3 regions of the Methylobacterium sp. D53M genome follow, and region 3 is predicted to be linked to each of the others. Evidence: predicted binding sites of a transcription regulator. Region 3 holds the regulator's gene; each other region holds the start of a gene.
The links. The regulator LexA, encoded in region 3, represses DNA repair genes until DNA is damaged. The targets are predictions, from matches to a motif close to TGTTCNNNNTGTGTTCNG.
Positions count from the first base shown of each region.

Region 1 (5,236 bases), on a different contig from region 3:
ACTACGCGCAGATCGTCGGCCGCGACCAGGGCTACGTGACGCTACGCCTGAACTCGGGCGAGCAGCGCCTGGTCCACGGCCAGTGCTTCGCCAGCGTCGGCGCGGTCTCGAACCCGGACCACATGAACATCTCGCTCGGCAAGGCCGGGCGCAACCGTTGGCTCGGCAAGCGCCCGCACAACCGCGGTGTGGCGATGAACCCGGTCGACCATCCGCACGGCGGCGGCGAGGGTCGCACCTCGGGCGGCCGCAACCCGGTCACGCCCTGGGGCGTGCCCACCAAGGGGAAGAAGACCCGGTCCAACAAGCGGACCGACGTGTTCATCCTGTCCAGCCGCCACAACCGCAAGAAGTAATCGCTATGGCACGCTCTCTCTGGAAGGGGCCGTTCGTCGACGGCTATCTCTTCAAGAAGGCCGAGGCGGCGCGGGGCTCCTCGCGCTCCGAGGTCATCAAGATCTGGAGCCGCCGCTCCACGATCCTCCCGCAGTTCGTCGGGCTCACCTTCGGTGTGCACAACGGGCAGAAGCACATCCCGGTCTACGTCACCGAGGAGATGGTCGGGCACAAGTTCGGCGAGTTCTCGCCGACCCGCACCTTCCCGGGCCACGCGGCCGACAAGAAGGCGAAGAGGCGCTGAGATGGGCAAGCAAGCCACCCCCCGCGCGCTCCCCGAGAACGAGGCGAAGGCCGTCGCGCGCATGCTGCGCGTCAGCCCGCAGAAGCTCAACCTCGTGGCGCAGATGATCCGCGGCAAGAAGGTCGACACGGCGCTCGCCGAGTTGCAGTTCTCGCGCAAGCGGATCTCGACCGAGGTCAAGAAGTGCCTCGAGAGCGCCATCGCCAACGCCGAGAACAACCACGACCTGGACGTCGACGACCTCGTCGTGTCCCAGGCCTTCGTGGGCAAGGCGCTGGTTCTCAAGCGTTTCCACGCCCGCGCCCGCGGCCGCGGCGCGCGCATCCTGAAGCCCTTCTCGAACCTCACCATCGTGGTTCGCGAAGTCCGCCAAGCCGAAGCGGCTTGAGGAGGATCTGATGGGTCAGAAAGTCAACCCGATCGGTCTCCGGCTCGGCATCAACCGGACCTGGGATTCCCGCTGGTTCGCCAACAAGGGCGACTACGCGAAGCTCATGCACGAGGACGTCGCGATCCGCGCCGCCCTCATGAAGCAGCTCAAGCAGGCGGCGGTCTCCAAGATCGTCATCGAGCGCCCGCACCGGAAGTGCCGGGTCACCATCCACTCGGGCCGTCCGGGCGTGGTGATCGGCAAGAAGGGCGCGGACATCGAGAAGCTGCGCAAGCTCGTCGGCACGATGACCAAGGCCGACGTGACCATCAACATCGTCGAGGTGCGCAAGCCCGAGATCGACGCCACCCTGGTGGCCGACTCGATCGCCCAGCAGCTCGAGCGCCGCGTCGCCTTCCGGCGCGCCATGAAGCGGGCCGTGCAGTCGGCCATGCGTCTGGGCGCCGAGGGCATCCGGATCAACTGCTCGGGCCGTCTCGGCGGCGCCGAGATCGCCCGCCAGGAATGGTACCGCGAGGGGCGCGTCCCGCTGCACACGCTGCGCGCCGACGTCGACTACGGCACCGCTACGGCGTTCACGACCTACGGGACCTGCGGCATCAAGGTGTGGGTGTTCAAGGGCGAGATCCTCGAGCACGACCCGATGGCCCAGGACAAGAAGGCCCAGGAAGAGGGCGGCCGCTCTGGCGGACGCCGTGAGCGCGATGGCGAGGGCGGCCGCGAGCGCGGACGCCGCGAGCGCGAGCACGCGTAAGGTAGGAAGCCATGCTGCAACCGAAAAAGACCCGCTTCCGCAAGCAGTTCAAGGGCCGCATCCACGGTGCGGCCAAGGGCGGCTTCGAGCTGAACTTCGGCCAGTTCGGCCTGAAGGCGGTGGAGCCCGAGCGCGTCACCGCCCGCCAGATCGAGGCGGCCCGCCGCGCGATCACCCGCGAGATGAAGCGCCAGGGCCGCGTCTGGATCCGGGTGTTCCCGGACGTCCCGGTGTCGTCGAAGCCGACCGAGGTCCGCATGGGCTCCGGTAAGGGCGCCCCGGATTACTGGGCGGCCCGGGTCCATCCCGGCCGGATCATGTTCGAGGTCGACGGCGTTGCCGAGAACATCGCCAAGGAGGCGCTCCGCCTCGGCGCCGCGAAGCTCCCGATCCGCACGCGGGTCGTCCAGCGCATCGCCGACTGAACGGAGGATATCGTGAAGTCGACCCAGAGACTGTCTGATCTGAAGGCGCTGTCGCCGGATCAGCTGAATGACGAGCTGATCAACCTCAAGAAGGAGCAGTTCAACCTGCGCTTCCAGGGGGCCACCGGCCAGCTCGAGAACGTCGCCCGCGTCCGCGAGGTCCGTCGCGACATCGCCCGTGTCCGGACTCTGCAGCGTTCCAAGACGCTGCAGCAGGCCAAGGGCTGAGGCGGGTTTTAGGAGACAACCATGCCGAAGCGCATCCTTCAGGGCACCGTCGTCAGCGACAAGGGTGAGAAGACCATCGTGGTGAAGGTGGAGCGCCGCTTCACGCACCCGGTGATGAAGAAGACCGTGCGGCGGTCGAAGAACTACCACGCGCACGACGAGGGCAACGTCGCCAAGGTCGGGCAGACGGTGTTCATCGAGGAGTGCCGTCCGTTCTCCAAGACCAAGACCTGGAAGCTGGTCGAGGGCGAGGCCGCCCAGGCCGAGGCCGGCGAGGCCGCCTGATCCCGGGATCCCGGCGGCTGCGGTCTCCGCGTCCGCCAGACTCTCGCCCGCGGCGTCGCGGGATGGTGCCTCCTCTGGGGTGACCATCCCGGGGATGCCCGGCGACCGGTACGACGAACGCCCGGACGCAATTCGACTCGCGAGAGCCGGATTCGTGCCGGGCGTCGTCGTTTTCGGCCGCATGTCTGGCGGTTGGGTCCCGGTCGCCGGCGGGCCGAGCCTGGTGCGGGACCGCGGGAGGCGTCGCCATTGCGGCTGGCGGCCGTCCCGTCCGGCGGGTTGTGTCGGCATTCGTACGGGGCCTGGCGGCCGATTACCGGATTGGATTGCTGTCGCGGGGCATCCGGGTGTCGAGCCGGGATTTCGTGACTTGCGTGCAGCAAAACCGCGTTCCGGCCTTGCTGGTGGAGAACAAAACGGGTACATGGAGGCGGTGGCGACGCGCGTTGTGAACTGCGTCCAACCCCTTCATAAGGAGCCCGCCAGATGGCCCAGCCCGCATTGAAAGTGGTCGACATGCCCCCGGTGGACAAGGACAAGTCCAAGGCGATCGACGCCGCCCTGTCTCAGATCGAGCGCGCCTTCGGCAAGGGCTCGATCATGCGGCTCGGCAAGAGCGACAAGGTCCAGGAGGTCGAGACCGTCTCGACCGGCTCGCTGGGCCTCGACATCGCGCTGGGCGTCGGCGGCCTTCCCCGTGGCCGCGTGATCGAGATCTACGGTCCCGAATCGTCCGGCAAGACGACGCTGGCGCTCCACACGATCGCGGAGGCCCAGAAGAAGGGCGGCGTCTGCGCCTTCGTGGATGCCGAGCACGCCCTCGACCCGGTCTACGCCCGCAAGCTCGGCGTGAACCTCGACGACCTGCTGATCTCTCAGCCCGACACGGGTGAGCAGGCGCTCGAGATCACCGACACGCTGGTGCGCTCGGGCGCCATCGACGTGCTGGTGGTCGATTCGGTGGCCGCGCTGACCCCGCGGGCCGAGATCGAGGGCGAGATGGGCGAGAGCCAGCCGGGCCTCCAGGCCCGCCTGATGAGCCAGGCCCTGCGCAAGCTGACCGGCTCGATCTCGCGCTCGAACTGCATGGTCATCTTCATCAACCAGATCCGGATGAAGATCGGCGTCATGTACGGCAGCCCCGAGACGACCACGGGCGGCAACGCCCTGAAGTTCTACGCCTCGGTGCGCCTCGATATCCGCCGCATCTCGACGCTCAAGGACCGCGACGAGGCGATCGGCAATCAGGTTCGCGTCAAGGTGGTGAAGAACAAGGTCGCGCCGCCCTTCAAGCAGGTCGAGTTCGACATCATGTTCGGCGAGGGCGTGTCGAAGGTCGGCGAGCTGATCGACCTCGGCGTGAAGGCCGGGATCGTCGAGAAGTCGGGCGCCTGGTTCTCGTACAACAGCCAGCGCCTCGGCCAGGGCCGCGAGAACTCGAAGGGCTTCCTGCGCGACAACCCGAAGATCGCGGCCGAGATCGAGGGCTCGATCCGGCAGAATTCCGGTCTGGTCGCCGAGAAGATCCTTGAGAACGCCGCGCCGACGGCGGACGATCTCGACGAGGGCGAGGCCTAGGCCGCGCCGCCGCGGGCCGGCGACGGCGCGCGGCGGACCTGGCGACGTTCGAAGATGCGCGGCCCCGGAGTCTCTCCGGGGCCGCTCTTCGTTGAGCGACGGTGACCGGACGCGGCGGGCCGGTCAGTCCGCCATCGTCTTCTTCACGGTCTCGACGAGCTGCTTCAGGCTGAAGGGCTTGGGCAGGAAGTTGAAGGTCTCGCCCTCGGGCAGGTTCTTGCGGAACGCGTCCTCGGCGTAGCCGGACACGAAGATCACCTTCAGGTCGGGCTGATGCTTGCGCACCTCCCGCAGGAGCGTCGGGCCGTCCATCTCGGGCATGACCACGTCGGAGACGACGAGATCGATGGTCTGCGCGCCCTCGCGGACGATCGCCAGGGCCTCGAGGCCCGAGGCCGCCTCCAGCACCGTGTAGCCGCGGGCCGAGAGCGCCCGGCTGTTGACCGCCCGCACCGGGTCCTCGTCCTCGACGAGCAGGATGGTCCCCTGCCCCGTATGATCGGCGGCGGGCTTGCGCGGCGCCGGCTTGTCGACCTTGGCGGGCGGCGTCTCCCCCTTCGGCACAGCGGCGTCGCCGCCCGCGGCCGGCGCGGTGACCGGCTTGGCGTCCGACCCGGAATCGGGATGGGCGGTGGTGGAAGCCGGCGCGAGCGGCTCCGCGCGCGGCAGTGCCGGCTCGGCCGCCGCGACCGGCACCTCCTCGGGCTCCGCCACGGGCACGTGACGCGGCAGGTAGATGCGGAAGGCCGTGCCCTCCCCGACCTTCGACTGGACGTCGATGGTGCCGCCGGACTGCTTGACGATGCCGAACACCGTCGAGAGCCCGAGGCCGGTGCCCTTGCCGATCTCCTTGGTGGTGAAGAACGGCTCGAAGATCTTCTCCATCAGCTCGGGCGGGATGCCCTGGCCGGTGTCGCGCACCTCGATCAGCACGT
Region 1 is NZ_JBKFAL010000010.1:2,586-7,821, forward strand. It holds gene rplB (50S ribosomal protein L2) at 1-356, shown strand, start outside; gene rpsS (30S ribosomal protein S19) at 362-640, shown strand; gene rplV (50S ribosomal protein L22) at 642-1,028, shown strand; gene rpsC (30S ribosomal protein S3) at 1,039-1,785, shown strand; gene rplP (50S ribosomal protein L16) at 1,797-2,210, shown strand; gene rpmC (50S ribosomal protein L29) at 2,223-2,438, shown strand; gene rpsQ (30S ribosomal protein S17) at 2,460-2,723, shown strand; gene recA (recombinase RecA) at 3,240-4,301, shown strand; gene ACLBYG_RS15735 (hybrid sensor histidine kinase/response regulator) at 4,425-5,236, opposite strand, start outside.
Region 1: recA (recombinase RecA) is a predicted target of LexA. The motif match lies at 3,131-3,148, and genes of this name have one in related genera.

Region 2 (5,236 bases), on a different contig from region 3:
TCGTCACCGAGCCCGCGAGGCGGCCGCCGGCGAGCTTGCCGGTCAGGTCGCGCAGGGTCAGGCCCGCGTCGGCGAGGCCGAGGGCAGCGGTCGCGTCGGTGGCGACGAGGCCGCGGCCAAGATCCAGGCTGGCGACGCGGGCGTCGAGGGACAGGGCCGGATGAGCGGCCGGCGAGCCGAACGCGCCGTTCGCCCCCGGCGGAATCACCAGGGCGGCCGCGAGCTGCGGGATCGACAGCCGGTCGAGGGCGAGGCGGCCGTGCAGGGCACCGCCCGCCGACCGCAGCAGCGTCCCGTTCACCCCCGCGCCCGCGACCGTGCCGGCGAGCGCGGCGGCGGCCTCGCCCTGCTGCCGCGACAGCGTGACGGTGAGGTCAGCCGGCCACGCCCCCGGTGCCAGGGTCGCGGCGCCGGCCAGCGTCAGGAAGGGCGCCAGATCGGCCGTCTCGGCGCGGAGCGTGCCGCCGGTGGGGACGAAGTCGGGACCGACCAGAATCGGGCGGCCCGTGGCGAGGCGCAGGCCCGCGACCGTGCCGTTCGCCGTCAGGGCGAGGGTCTGGCCCTCCGGCCGCTCGGCTGTCAGGCGCAGCTCGGCAGGTTGCTGCAGGCCGGCGAGGTCGGCGCGGCCGAACCACGCCCCCGCCCGCGGCGCCGTGAGGGTGGCGGTGCCGCCCTCGATCCGCGTGCCGCGGCTCGCGAGCGTCAGGTCGAGGGTGCCACCGCCGGCGCTGCCCCGGGTCTGGGTCCGCAGGGCCGCGGCCGCGCCGCCCTCCCGGTCGAGGGTGACGGCGAGGTCGAGGGGCGCGTCCCGCAGGAAGGCGGGCAGCAGGCGGATCTCACCCACCCAGACCCGCTCGAGCAGGCCGAGCAGCGGCGCCGCCGCCGGCGCCTTGAGGCGCCCGGAGACGCGGCCGGTCCCGTCCGCGCCGATCTGCCCAGACAGCCGGGCGCTGGCGCCGGCGAGGTCGGCGACGTCGAGGCTGTCGACCGTCAGGCCGGCGCCGTCCGACTGGATCCGCGCAGCGATCGTGCCGGTGCCGGAGCCCGCGGTGCCGAACCGGACGTCCTTCGCTTCGAGCGTCAGGGCGAGGTCGGTGTCGCGCAGGGTGCCGAGGGTCGTCCCGAGGGGCGGCAGGCCGGCGATGTCGAGGCCGGTGGCGCGGATCTGGGCCTCGAACCGCCCGCGCTCGGTGCCCTCGGCGGCGGTGTAGCGGGCGTTCCCGGTGATCCGCGCCGGCCCGAGGCCGAGGCGCATGTTGCGCAGGGACAGGCCGGTCCCGGCGGCCGAAAGGTCGGCGGCGGCCTCGATCTTCCGCCCGTCGAGGAGCGCGACGAGCGGCCCCTCGGCGCCCAGGCGGCGCAGGTAGCGGCCGAGCGCCTCCGAGTCGGGGGCGGCGAGCGCCACCGGGCCGGAGAAGCGCAGCGGCGCCGTCTCGACCTGCCCGCTCGCCGTGACGGTGGACTCGGCCGGCCCGGTCACCGCGAAGCGGCGCAGCAGCAGGCCGCCGGCCCGCTCCAGGGTGCCGGTGATGGCGAGGTTCGACCACTCCTCGCCGCCCAGCACGGCGCTGCCCACCGTGAGGTCGAGGTCGAGCATGGCCGGCAGGCTGCCGGCCGAGCGCGGCAGGCCCCGGGCGATCAGGTTCTGCCCCTCCGCCGAGGCCAGGAAGGCGTCGAAGTCGAGGCGGCGGGCGTCCAGGGTCAGGCCGGCGCGCCACTGGCGCAGGTCGAGCCGGCCGGTGCCGCCGAGCCGCAGGGCCCGGCCGCCGGGGTCGACGGCGAGGTCGACGGCCTCGAAGCGCACCTGCGTGCCCCGGGCCTTGAAGGTGCCGGCCAGCGAGAACGGCAGGTAGGCGCCGGCCGCCTGGGTCGGCGGCCCGACGACGAGGCGGGCGGAGCCCTCGGCCTCGACCTGGGCGCCGCCGGATTCGGCGGGGACGAGGCCGAACCGCGCGTCCGCCTCGAAGCGCGGCGTCGCGTCGCCGCCGCCGGAGATCTTGGCGGCGAGGCGCCCGTCCGGTCCCGGCGTGCCGCTGACCGCCCGGAACGGGACGCCGCCGCTCGTCCCCTCGATCCGCCAGGGCCCGACCAGGGCCGGCGCCTGCAGGCGCAGGTCCTGGACGTAGAGCTGGTCGGTCCGCCCGGTGGCGGGGACCTGCGTGGTGACGAGGAACTGCTGGATGTGCAGGTTCTCGATGGCGAGGTCGCGGTCGCGCAGGGCCCCGCCGAAATCGGGCGGCAGCTTCAGCGTGTCCGGGCCGGCGACCGGGAGCTTGATCTCGGCCCGGCCGATCCGGGTCTCGGTGAAGCGGAACTCGCCCTTGAGGAGCGGCGCGAGGGCGATCTCGGCCTTGACGAACCGGGCATCCAGGCTCGGGCGGTCCGGATCGGCGCCGAGGTGGAGGCGGTCCACGCGCAGCCGCGGCGACGGCAGCAGGCGGACCTCGATCCGGCCGTCGGTCCGGACCGGAACGCCCAGGGACCGGGCGAGCGCCCGCTCGACGAGCCCGCGATGGGCCTGCCAGTCGACGAAGGGCGGGACCGCGAGCGCCGCCACGAGAACCAGGATGACGGCGCACGCCAGCGCGGTCAGAAGATCACGCAATGGTCCCGTTCCGCACCATCTCTGCGCGAGGCCGCGACCTCACCGGGCCGCCGTGCCCCGCGTGCCCCCGCGAGTCAGTCGCCACGGCCATAGCACGATAAGCCGCCGGGGGCGCCAGCGGCGATGCCACGGTCCCGAGCGGCGGTCGGGGCACGCGCGAGGTTCCTCGGGCATCCCGGGCCCGCGGCCTCCGGATCGCGCGGCCGGCCGCGGAGCGCGACGCGCCCGGAGGACGCGGATCACCCCGGCGCGGACAGCCGCGCTTCATGGCTCCGCGCCCCCGCCGCGGCGCGAACGGCCTCGACGCCGTTCGCGATTTGGTCCAGGGAAGCGGGATGCAGAACCGCCCGCATCCGCAACCCGCCGGGGACGGCGCGCCCGCCACGTCCATCGCTGCCCGCGCCATGGGTGCCCTCCGGCGCGACGCGGCCGCCTACCTCGAGGGCCTCAACCCCGAGCAGCGCCGCGCCGTCGAGACCACGGAGGGCCCGGTCCTGGTGCTGGCCGGGGCCGGCACCGGCAAGACCCGGGTGCTGACCACCCGCATCGCCCACCTGATCGCCACCAACCGGGCCCGCCCCTTCGACATCCTGGCGGTGACCTTCACCAACAAGGCCGCCCGGGAGATGAAGCACCGGATCGGCGCGCTGATCGGGCCGGCCGGCGAGGGCATGCCGTGGCTCGGCACCTTCCACGCCATCGGCACCAAGATCCTGCGCCGCCACGCCGAGCTGGTCGGGCTGAAATCCGACTTCACCATCCTCGGCACCGACGACCAGCTCCGGCTGATGAAGCAGGTCATCGCCGACCAGAACGTCGACGAGAAGCGCTGGCCGGCCCGCGCCCTGTCCCACGCCATCGACGGCTGGAAGAACCGCGGCCTCGGCCCCGAGCAGGTGCCCCCGGGCGAGGCCTCGGCCTTCGCGTTCGGCAAGGGCGGCGCCCTCTACACCGCCTACCAGGCCCGGCTCGCGACCCTGAACGCCGTCGATTTCGGCGATCTCCTGCTGCTCTGCCTCAAGCTCTGGCGGGAGAACCCCGACGTCCTGGCCAATTACCAGGACCGGTTCCGCTACATCCTGGTCGACGAGTACCAGGACACCAACGTCGCCCAGTACCTGTGGCTGCGCCTGCTGGCGCAGTCCCGGAAGAACATCGCCTGCGTCGGCGACGACGACCAGTCGATCTACGGCTGGCGGGGCGCCGAGGTCGACAACATCCTGCGCTTCGAGCACGACTTCCCGGGCGCGGTGGTGGTGCGGCTGGAGCGCAACTACCGCTCCACGGGCCACATCCTGGCCGCCGCCTCCGGGCTGATCGCAAGGAACGAGAGCCGCCTCGGCAAGACCCTGCGCACCGACGACGAGCCGGGCGAGCGCGTCACCGTGACGGGCGCGTGGGATTCGGAAGAGGAGGCGCGGATGCTCGCCGAATCGATCGAGTCCCTCCAGTCGAAGCAGCATCCCCTGTCGGAGATCGCCGTGCTGGTGCGGATCTCGGCGCAGATGCGCGAGATCGAGGACCGGTTCGTCCAGCTCGGGCTGCCCTACCGGGTCATCGGCGGCCCGCGCTTCTACGAGCGCGCCGAGATCCGCGACGCGCTGGCCTACCTGCGCGCCACCGTGAACGTCAGCGACGACCTCGCCTTCGAGCGGATCGTGAACACGCCCAAGCGCGGCCTGGGCGACGCCACCCTGCAGCAGCTCCACACCTACGGCCGCGCCAACCGGCTGCCTCTGCGCATCGCCGCCGCGCGCCTGTGCGAGACCGACGAGCTGAAGCCCCGGGTCCGCTCGACCCTGCGGGCGCTGACCGAGAGTTTCTCGCGATGGGCGCGGCTCGCGGAGACGCAGCCGCACAGCGAGGTCGCGCAGACCATCCTGGAGGAGTCCGGCTACACCGAGATGTGGCAGAAGGACCGCTCCGCCGACGCCGCCGGCCGGCTGGAGAACCTGAAGGAATTCGTCCGCTCCATGGAGGAGTTCCCCGACCTCGCGGCCTTCCTGGAGCACGTCTCCCTGGTGATGGAGGCCTCGGAGGCGGAGGGCGCCGAGCGGGTCTCGCTGATGACGCTCCACGCCGCCAAGGGGCTCGAGTTCGACACCGTGTTCCTCCCCGGCTGGGAGGACGGCCTGTTCCCGAACCAGCGGGCGCTCGACGAGAGCGGCCGGGCGGGCCTGGAGGAAGAGCGGCGCCTCGCCCATGTCGGGCTGACCCGGGCGCGCAAGCGCGCGAAGCTGTCCTTCGCGGTCAACCGGCGCATCCACGGCCTCTGGTCCTCGACCATCCCGTCCCGGTTCATCGACGAGCTGCCCGAGACGGCGGTCGACGTGGTCGAGGCCCCGGCGCACTTCTCCGCCGGCGCCTCGCGGTTCGACCGCAACCCGACGCCGTTCGGATCGAGCTACGGCACGCCGGGCTGGCAGCGCGCGCAGGCCAACACCGCGCCGGGCGGCCGGTCCGGGTTCGGATCAGGGTCCGGAAGCGGCTTCCGCTCGGCGGGCCCGGGCGGCCGGTCCGGGGGCCAGTCCGGCGGTCCCCGCCAGATCGAGGGCGAGCTGATCGCCAAGTCGACGGGCGCGCCCTCGGCCTTCCAGGGCGGCCAGCGGGTCTTCCACACCAAGTTCGGCC
Region 2 is NZ_JBKFAL010000002.1:155,074-160,309, reverse strand. It holds gene ACLBYG_RS04970 (AsmA protein) at 1-2,605, opposite strand, end outside; gene ACLBYG_RS04965 (ATP-dependent helicase) at 2,941-5,236, shown strand, end outside.
Region 2: ACLBYG_RS04965 (ATP-dependent helicase) is a predicted target of LexA. The motif match lies at 2,913-2,930, and genes of this name have one in related genera.

Region 3 (5,236 bases):
ACCGCCAAGGGCGTGGTCTTCCTGACGCTGGAGGACGAGACCGGTATCGCCAACGTGATCGTCTGGAAGACCGTATTCGAGGCGAACCGCCGGATCGCCATGCAGGCGCGGTTCCTCGCCGTGCGCGGCCGGATCCAGCGGGCGGACGGGGTGGTCCACCTCGTGGCGGAGGGGTTTCGCGACCTCACCGCTGCCCTGCGCGATCTGCGCGAGGCCGGCATGAAGCTGCCGCCCGAGAACACGGATTTCGGCGTGCCCCCGGACCGGCGCGTGTTCCCCAGCCGGGATTTCCACTGAGGCCGGCCCTTCGAGCGGCCCTCGACCAGCCCCTCGACAGGCCCCGCGCCGCGCGTAGAGTGCGGCGATGTCGAGCTTCGCCGTCCCGCGCCTCCTCCTCGCCGCCTGCGCGGCCCTGCCCCTCCTGGCGGAGGCCGCCCGGGCCGACAGCTGCGACGACCTCACCCGCCAGATCGCCGACGCGATCGGCGGCCGGGTCGGCAAGCGCGCCGGCCCCAGCATCGACATCCGCGTGGCCGGCCCGATCAAGTTCGACGTGACCTGCCGGGCCGAGCCGATCGTGCAGGCGACCTCCGCCGAGCCGAGCCCCTCGGCGACCTTCTTCCGCGACCTGTCGGTGGCCTCCGAGATCCTCGTCGGCCAACCGGCCGCGACCGTCGAGCCGATCATCGCCAGCGCCTACCGGACCGCGCTGGCGGAGCGGCGCAAGTCGTTCATCCAGCAGAACGGCTGGTCGGCCTCCTGCTACACCGACCCGGGCAGCAGCGCGATGCGGACCCTCTGCTCGGTGGGGCGCATCCCGCCGGGCTGAGGCGGACCTGAGCCGGCAGGATGCGTGGCCTGGGCCCGCTCAGTACTCGATCACGCCGTCGAGCGCGTAGTGCTTCACGGTCTTCCGGTTGGCGATCAGCTCGTCGACCGTCGGCTCGCCCTTGAGGGCGCGGGCGATGGCGAGTTTCGTGGCCTCGTAGTTGGTCCGGTAGAGGTCCTTCTGGTCGAGGTTGTCGTCCTCGGCGCATCGCTGATCGAGCCAGATCATGATGATCATGCACAGCTCGTCGAGCCCGTCCTTCGGCAGGATGCCCTCGATGATGCAGTCCACGATCGCGTCGCCGGTGGCGGCCTGGACCACGCCGCCGAGGAGCTCGGCATACTCGGCCGTGTGGATCGTGACCTTGGTGGTCATCATCGTGGCCGGGCGCACGAGCTGGTTGAGGTCGCGCACCACGAACATCCGCGTGTGGCCCTGGACCTGCCCCATCATCGACGCGAAGGCCTGACCGACCGGGCCGCGCACCGAGCCGATCAGCACCTCCGGCATGGCGTCGGTGTACTGGCCCTCGGCCGCCAGCACCGTGGCCTCGCCCGTGCGGAACCAGATCTCTTGCATGTTCGAACTCCACCTGATCGGAGCCCGCGGGAGACATCATCGGCGGCCTCGCGTCAATCGCCCCGAAGCCGGCCCCCATCCCGGCCGCCCCTGCCCTCGCCCGCGCCGCGGCGCGGGCGCAGCCCCGTGCCGCCCCGTGCCGCCCCGTGCCGCCGCGATGCGGCCGCCGGCATCCGCGACGGCGCGCATCTCCACCCCTGCGCGGCCTGTGGCCTTGAGGAACGCGGACAGGCGAGGCAGGGAAGACCGGAGCGCGGCTCCGGGAGCGGTCCCGGGCCTGGCCGTTCCGGTGGGCGCGCGGCGCCGTGCCGGGCATGCGGGAGGAACACGATGGCGGAGAGCACGGACCGGGGCTCCGGCTGGAGCCTTCAGGCGAGCGCCGTGCCCGACGGGGTGCGCCTGGAACTCGCCCTCGCCGACCTCGGCGGTGCGCCGGTCACCGCCGCGATCGTGCTCGACCGGACGGAGGCCCGGGCCTTCGCCCGCGCCCTGCTGGCCGCCGCCGGCGACGCCGCGGAGCGGACTTTCCCGAAGCCGGGCGCCTGAGGACGCGCCGCCGGCCGGTCAGCGCACGCCGAGGCCCGGATTGCGGCCCGGCAGGCGGGGGACCACGGTGCCGCGCTTCTCGATCGGCGCGTCGCAGGCGTAGGCGAACTCGGTCTTCAGCGGATCGAACACGGTCTCGCCGGTGATCCGGCAATCCTCGCGCACGGTCTCGTCGAGATAGGCCCGGGCGGCGGTGCGGAAGCGCTTCACCCGGGTGGCGCCCGGCTCCGGATCGATCCGGACCTCGCTCAGGTTGCAGCCGGTATACTCGCGCAGGGCGTTGGACACGATCAGCATCCGGCGCAGCTGCCGGTTGTCGTAGACCTCGTAGGGCTCCTTGCAGCCGATCGTGACGACCTGGGGAGTGAGCGCCACGTAGTTCCGCGAGATGTAGGAGAAGCCGGTGGTGCAGCCGGCGAGGCCGAGGGCGGCGAGGCCGAGGGGCAGCAGAGCTGCGGGTCGTCGCATCCTCGTCATTCCAAGAGGGTCCCAGCCCGCGCCCCGGATCCGCCGCCTTCCCGGCGGGGCGCCGCGATGCATTGAAACGGCTCCGCTTGCGCCGTCAATGCGTTTCTCGACCTTCTCCCGCGGGCGCGCCGCGGAGCGCCGGGCCGAGCGGTGCCGCTCTTGCGGAACACTTGCGGAACGTTTAACCTGTTCGTGATTTGTTTCGGAGACCGTCACGTGGCGGTCCGCCAAGCCGCGAGTCCCCCGTCGATGCTCACGCGCAAGCAGCTGGACCTCCTGCGATTCATCCAGAGCCGGATGCAGGAATGCGGTGTCCCGCCGTCGTTCGACGAGATGAAGGATGCCCTCGATCTCAAGTCGAAATCCGGCATCCACCGGCTGATCACGGCGCTCGAGGAGCGCGGCTTCCTCCGGCGCCTCCCGAATCGGGCGCGCGCCATCGAGGTGATCCGGATCCCCGAGAGCCTGACCCAGGCCGCTCCGGCGACTCAGGCCCCCGCCGAGCCGCGCCGCTTCACGCCGAGCGTGGTCGAGGGCGGTAAGTCCAAGCAGCCGCCGGCCCCGGCGAGCACGCGGATGATCGACGAGTCCGGCCGCGCCATCTCGATCCCGGTCATGGGCCGGATCGCGGCCGGTACGCCCGTCTCGGCGATCCAGAACCAGAGCCACGCCATCACCCTGTCGCCGGACTTCGTGGCCGGCGGCGAGCACTACGCCCTCGAGGTGCGCGGCGACTCGATGGTCGAGGCGGGCATCCTGGACGGCGACCTCGTGGTCATCCGCAAGCAGGAGACGGCCAATACCGGCGACATCATCGTGGCGCTGATCGACGACGAGGAGGCGACGCTCAAGCGCCTGCGCCGCCGCGGCTCGTCGATCGCCCTCGAGGCCGCCAACCCGGCCTACGAGACCCGCGTGCTCGGGCCCGACCGGGTCCGGATCCAGGGCCGCCTCGTGAGCCTCGTCCGCCGCTACTGAAGCGGCTCGGCCGGCGCGTCGTCGGGGGCGAGGTCTCCGCCCGGCGCGGCGTCGGCCTCCGGCGTCGCGGCGACCCCGTCCTCCGCGGGGCGGTCGCCCGGCTCCGCGGTGACCGGCCGCGGCGGTCCCGGCCCGCGCCCGGCGGCCGGCCGCCAGGGCACGGCGCGGCCGTCGTCCCGGGCGTAGCGCGCGGCGAAGCCGTCGCCGTCGGTCCGGAGGGCCACGGCCCCGCGGGCGGCGAGGACGCGCCGGTCGATCACCAGCGGCCCCGTGCAGGTGGGCGGCGCCGCGAGGCCCGTGATCAGCACCGCGGCGCGGGCGCAATCCTCCGGGAAGGCCCGCCGGTCCCGGACCAGGGCGACCGCCCGCCCGTCCGGCAGCCGGGCGGTGCAGCCGAGCCGGTCGCAGCGCCCGCTGCCCGACCGGACGATCAGCGCCGCGGGCCGCCGCCCGTCGCCGTCCGCCTTCAGCCACTGCTCGAGGACGAAGCCCGAGGGTCTGCCGAGGGCCGCAAGCCGCCCGTCCGGGCCCCGCACCGCGGCCCCCGCGCCCTGCCGGTCGACGTAGAGGTCGTAGTGGTCGGGCCGGGCCGCGAGGACGAGCCCGAGCAGGACCGGCGGCACGGCGAGCCAGCGCAGGCGCGAGGCCGGCAGCGTCCCCAGCAGCAGGCCGGCGGTCAGCAGGGCGAGCGCCCCGGCGCCGAAGGCCGGCAGCACCAGGACCGCCCGTTCGAACCCGGCGATCCAGTCCGAGATCGCCAGCATCCCGGCCACCGCCTGCCCCATCAGCCACCAGACCGGCCGGTCGAGGGCGAAGGGATAGGCGAGGCAGCCGATCACCGCGGCGGGCATCACCGCCAGGGAGACGAGCGGCAGGGTCAGGGCGTTGCCGACGAGGCCGAAGGGCTGGACCGTCTGGAAGTGGTAGGTGGCGAAGGGGGCCGTCGCGACCTGCGCCACCAGGGTCGTGGCCAGGGTCCCGGTGATCGCCGACAGGCCGGTCCCGACGAGCCGCCCGATCCGCCCGGCCCCCGGGCGCACGAGCAGCCGCCCGTCGATCAGCCGCGCGCAGGCGATCAGCCCGGCCACGGCGCCGAAGGACATCTGGAAGCTCGGGCCGAGCAGGCCCTCCGGCTCCCGGGCGAGCGCGATCAGCGCCGCGAGGGCGAGGTTGCGCATCGACAGGGCCGGCCGGTCCACCAGGATCGCGCCCAGCATGATCAGGGTCATGATCAGCGAGCGCTCGGCCGCGATGTCCCAGCCCGAGAAGGCGCAGTAGGCGGTGACGCCGACCATGGCGAAGCCGGCCGCGATCTTCTTGATCGGCCAGAGGAGCGCGCAGAGCGGCACCGCGGCGAGGAGCGCCCGCACCAGCCAGAACACCACGCCGGCGGCCAGCACCATGTGGAGGCCCGAGATCGACACCACGTGGTAGATGCCGGCGGCGCGGAGCGCGTCGTTGGTGGCCGGCCCGATGAGGCCGCGCTTGCCCGTCACCAGGGCCGCCGCCACCGCGCCCGCCTGGCCGCCGGCGGCCTCTGCGATCCGGCGCGTGAGCCCGTTGCGCGCCGCGTCGAGCGCAGCGGCGAGCCGCAGGCCCAGCGGCGGCGGCCCGGACGGTTCCCGGACGGTGACGGTGCCGATCAGCGAGCCCACCGCGCCGATCCCCTGGAAATAGGCGTCCCGGGCGAAGTCGTAGCCGCCGGGCCGGGCCGCCTCCGGGGGCGGCAGCAGCCGGGCCGTGGCGGCGACGCCGTCCCCGGGACGCGGAATCGGCGTCTTCCGGAACGAGACCCGGACCCGGGCGGGCCGCGCCTCCGGCGCGAGGCCGGCGAAG
Region 3 is NZ_JBKFAL010000003.1:275,818-281,053, reverse strand. It holds gene ACLBYG_RS08775 (error-prone DNA polymerase) at 1-297, shown strand, start outside; gene ACLBYG_RS08770 (hypothetical protein) at 365-829, shown strand; gene fae (formaldehyde-activating enzyme) at 869-1,408, opposite strand; gene ACLBYG_RS08760 (hypothetical protein) at 1,739-1,954, shown strand; gene ACLBYG_RS08755 (hypothetical protein) at 1,973-2,422, opposite strand; gene lexA (transcriptional repressor LexA) at 2,672-3,400, shown strand; gene ACLBYG_RS08745 (ComEC/Rec2 family competence protein) at 3,394-5,236, opposite strand, start outside.